2 regions of the Mangrovibacillus cuniculi genome follow, and region 1 is predicted to be linked to the other one. Evidence: riboswitches for the same ligand, from Rfam matches in the RefSeq annotation. Region 1 holds a riboswitch; the other holds the start of a gene.
What was found. Region 1 has a riboswitch for cobalamin ahead of G8O30_RS02065 (ABC transporter substrate-binding protein). Riboswitches for the same ligand answer to the same signal wherever they lie in the genome.
Positions count from the first base shown of each region.

Region 2: another riboswitch for cobalamin. It lies ahead of G8O30_RS12005 (ribonucleoside-diphosphate reductase subunit alpha); the one in region 1 lies ahead of G8O30_RS02065 (ABC transporter substrate-binding protein).

Region 1 covers NZ_CP049742.1:413,566-416,039, forward strand. The annotation lists gene G8O30_RS02055 (acetate uptake transporter) at 1-343, opposite strand, end outside; gene G8O30_RS02060 (hypothetical protein) at 510-1,085, shown strand; cobalamin riboswitch at 1,138-1,331, shown strand; gene G8O30_RS02065 (ABC transporter substrate-binding protein) at 1,485-2,420, shown strand; gene G8O30_RS02070 (FecCD family ABC transporter permease) at 2,404-2,474, shown strand, end outside.
Region 2 covers NZ_CP049742.1:2,368,387-2,370,860, forward strand. The annotation lists gene G8O30_RS12000 (sensor domain-containing diguanylate cyclase) at 1-643, shown strand, start outside; cobalamin riboswitch at 817-992, shown strand; gene G8O30_RS12005 (ribonucleoside-diphosphate reductase subunit alpha) at 1,123-2,474, shown strand, end outside.

The sequences.
Region 1 (2,474 bases):
CGAACGCGACACCTAATTGGCTTGGATCAACTGCCGCCGCAGCTTCTTCACCGAATACACCGAATTGAATTAACCAAGACATTCCGACACCGAACCAGAATAATCCGAATGCACCGAAAGCAGTTGCTCCGAACGTGTTGTTATGTTTTGCATCTTGAATAGAAGCGATTAGCTGAGCTAGTCCTCCTAAGAAAAGCGCCCAAGGTAGAACGAAAGCTAGTCCATCTGTCCATCCTAATTTTTGGGATGACGCTACTAATGTTACCATCGCCAATCCGAATAGTCCGAATGCGGAAGGATCTGACGTTACAATTTTGACTGATTGTTGCTCAAGTTTAGACACAGTTGTTTTCCTCCTTAAAAAATCATACTGTACCACTTTACTCGATTCTTGTCGAAATTGGTAGAGGGTTTTGGAGATGTAAGCGAAATTTTCATTGTTACTTTTTTGGTAAGGGATCAAATGTTTCCACGTAATTGTAATATAATGGGTTAAAGGGGGAGTCTGCATGCGAGTTTGTGTGAAGATAATTACTATGGTGCTTCTATTGTTGTTGGTTCCGGTTTCGGTAATGGCTGCAATGGAGCCGACAGAGGTGGAAAAAATACATCAGGAAGCATCCATACAAGTAGAAGGAAAAGTTCTAGAAGATGCTTTCCATTCCTTTCAAGAGGAAAAGCAATTTCGAACGGCTAAAGTAGCAGTAACTAAGGTGATAAAAGGAGACGTAGAAGTAGGAGAAGTAATTCCTGTTCGTTATTTCTATGTGTCTAGTTATACAGCTAGAGAGTCTGAAGGTTTGGGAGCCTTAGTCTTGGTACCAGGTGATGAAATTGAAATTTATTTAGAGAAAGAAAATGAGTATTTTACTCCTGTATTGCATGCCTACTCAGTCACAGTCTCAAAGATGGTGGAAGAAAGACCACTTCATGAAGATGTATCAGTCCTAAAGAAATGGAGCGTCTTTTATAGTGGCATACCAATGTGGCAAAAAGAAGTAGCTCTATCCGTCAGTTCCATCGTTGTGCTGCTGTCCCTACCTTTCATCATGTTAGGAATGAGTAGAAAAAAGAAATCTTATTAACTCTGTTTCTTTTTTTGACAAAGTTCGCTATGATGAAATGGAGCGACAAACTTCATAAGTAACAGACAAAGGTGTTCCGAATTTTCGGACTTAAAAGGGAAGTTGGTGAAAATCCAGCGCGGTCCCGCCACTGTAAGTGTGAAGCAATGCCAAGTAAGTTCCACTGTAGCAAAATTGCTATGGGAAGGAGTTGGGATTGCTGCTTTAGCACGAGCCAGGAGACCTGCCTATTGTCTAGCACCAAGAGACCTACGAGGATAGGGTGGTGTGCGACGGACTTTTCGTATTTCCGCATGCACGCTTAAGTGTTTTTGCATAAAAACGCTTTCACTCCCAAACATCTCAGCGTAGAGGTGTTTTTTTATTGCTCAAAAATAGAGACAGACGGAGGAGAAAGAAATGAAAAAGTGGTTGTTAACACCAATGCTTGCCTTGCTTTTAGCAGGGTGTCAAGACGAATCAGCAAAGGAGCCCGTGGAAAATGCAGAAGTACAGCAAGAGGAGAGTACTTCTTTTCCACTTACTGTGACGGATGCGTTAGGAAATGAAGTAACTTTGGAAGAAGATCCTGGACGCATTGTTTCCTTAGTGCCTAGTAACACAGAAATTTTATTTGCCGTTGGAGCTGGCGATGAGGTAGTTGGTGTTGGAGATGCAGATAATTATCCAGAGGAAGTTAAGTCTATTGATAAAATCGGTGGTCTAGAGCTGAACGTAGAGAAAATTATTTCATTAACTCCGGATTTAGTAATAGCTCATGAGATGGTAGCTGGAACTTTTGAAGGAGCTTTAGAGCAATTAAGAAATGCTGGAATCACTGTATATACTGTGAATGACGCTATTTCAATTAGGGACGTACAGGATACCATAATAGATATAGGGAAACTAACTGCTGAAGAGGAAAATGCTAAAGAAGTTGTATCAAACATGAATGTAAAAATAGAAAATCTTCGTGTTAAAACTGCTTCTGTTGAAACTAAAAAGTCGGTATATGTAGAAATAGACTCAAGTCCTTTTTCCGTGGGAAGCGGAACACTTATGGATAACATGCTAAAAGAAATTAACGCGACAAACGTCTTAGGTGATCAAGAAGGATGGATTCAAGTAGACCCAGAATCGATTGTTTCCTTAAATCCAGAGGTAATCTTGTCTACATACGGAGAAGAGTCTGTTGCACAAATTAAAGACCGTAACGGATGGAACACGGTAACAGCTGTCGAAACAAATCAAGTTGCTGCAATCGATGGTGATATTGCTACTCGCCCTGGTCCTCGTTTAGTAGATGCACTGGAACTTTTTGCAAAGGCCATCTATCCAGATGCATTCCAAGAGTAACGTTCCTGTCACGTATATAGGAGCCGCCATTTTTCTTTTGGCGGCTTTTTTCTT
Region 2 (2,474 bases), 1.2 Mb from region 1:
TACTACTGTTGCTGATAATTTACGAGATGGTGCTACGGTAACGATTCCTAAGTATGAAGGAATACGTGAAATTGAGATCCTATCTACATCGCTAAGAGACTTAGTGACAAATTTGACCACTACGGAAGTTCAATTAGAAGAAATGGAACATGTGGCTCACCGTGACTTTTTAACTGGATTAGCAAATCGAAATGGATTTGATCACTTTTTGGAACAAGCAATAGATACATATGATCATCTAACCATTCTTTATTTAGATCTGGACGGATTTAAAGCAGTTAATGATAAATTTGGTCATGATGCGGGAGATAAACTTCTAATAGAAGTTGGCGCTCGTTTAGATCAGTTTGTTCAAAAAGATGATCTGGTATCTCGGATTGGTGGAGACGAGTTTGTCGTTACCCTCTCCTCTTCTTCTAATTCGATTGAGCATGGAAATATGGTTGGAGAGCAGCTTATATCTTTGCTCAATAAACCTTTTGTTATAGATGATGTAATGGTTTCCATTGGATGTAGTGTGGGTGGAGCAACTTGGTCAAAAGGTGACAATATAAGCGATGTTATTCGATTGGCGGATCAGGCATTGTATAGTGTGAAACGTAGTGGGAAGAATCGTATGCTTATGCACGAGGAAAGTACGTGAAACTAGCACCGAAGAAAGGAGTCTATTAGGACTTTCTCTTCGGTGTTTATTTTTTACCCATTTAAACCTACTGTCTAAAAGATTACTAGAACTGTTGTAATTTTCTTCCGAATATAATAAGATAGATATGAAAACACAATATATTGATAGATTAACAATTTTAAAAACTACATATTGTACGCAAGATAATAGATGCACAAAGTGCTTAATAGGGAATTTGGTGCAAAACCAAAGCTGCCCCCGCAACTGTAAGTGAGGACGAAACGAATGTAACCACTGTGAAATACGGGAAGGATTCGGAGTAGAGAGATTCACAAGCCAGGAGACCTGTCTATTTTCTGCCGTTTTCTTTTTTCGGGGATGGAGAAAGGAGTCGATTGCAAAGTGAAAAGATCCTTTTAAGCGCTCTTCTTTTCCTTTGCATTCCCCTCACTCCCATTCAATTTAATGAATGGTTTTTTTATTTTAGGAGGGATTTTATGAACGCATTAAAAACTAAGGTACATAATTTACATTGGCTAACGGAATATGATCTAGATGTACAAGAACTAGTACCTAAATTAGGAACTGTAGAAATGGAGAAGAAATTGGACGTTGTATTAGAGTATGCCGTTAATCGAATTTCTATTGATAATCCTAAGTGGTCCTATGTAGCTTCTAGAGCCTATTTACTAAAACTTTACAGCGAAGTAGAAAGAAATAGAGGTATTGGTAGAAACTATGCAGATGGTGATTTTTATTTACTAGTGAAGCAATTAAGTTACCAAGGAGTATACTCCAACCAACTACTAGATTCCTATACAGAACAAGAGTTAGTCGAAATAAGCAATGTCATACAAGAAGAACTAGATAAGAAATTTACTCATATTGGGGCATTTCTTCTCTCTGATCGATATTTAGCGAAAGATACCAACAATCAAATTGTAGAATTACCACAAGAACGTTTCATGATGATTGCTTTATTACTGATGAAAGAGGAAGAACGAAGTAAACGATTAGAACTAGTAAAAGAAGCCTATTGGGCTTTAAGCAATCAGTATATGACTGTCGCAACCCCTACCTTGGCCAATGCTGGTAAACGCAGCGGCCAGTTATCATCCTGCTTCATTGATACAATGGACGATTCCTTAGACAGTATCTATCTGACTAACCATGATGCTGCTAGAGTAAGTAAAGCAGGTGGTGGCGTGGGTATTTATATGGGGAAAGTTCGAGCATTAGGGTCTGCTATTCAAGGAGTGAAAGGTAGTTCATCTGGGATTATTCCATGGATAAAATTATTAAATAATACAGCCGTTAGTGTTGATCAGTTAGGTCAACGACAAGGTGCAATCGCTGTATATATAGATATTTTCCACAAAGATATTATGAATGGCTTCTTAGAACTAAAGACAAATAATGGTGATGAACGTAGAAAAGCGCATGATATTTTTACCGGTGTATGTGTGCCAGATTTGTTCATGAGAAAATTAGAAGAAGTGGATTCAAATGGTCGTAGTATTGGGGAATGGTCTGTTTTTTGCCCATACGAAGTAAAGCAATTGATGGGCTGGAAAGATGAACTAGGTAATGCGCTTGGTTTAGAAGATTTTTATGATGAGGAAGATCAACAGCTCTTTACAGAGAAATACCACGAAGCACTAAACCATCCATTGTTACCAAGGCTTACCTATCGTGCGATGGATATTATGACAAGAGTCATGATTGCTCAATTAGAAACGGGAACTCCCTATATGTTCTACAGAGACGAAGTGAATCGACAGAATCCTAACAAACATGTCAGAGGAAAAGGGAGAACAGCCATTTATTGTAGCAACTTATGTACAGAAAT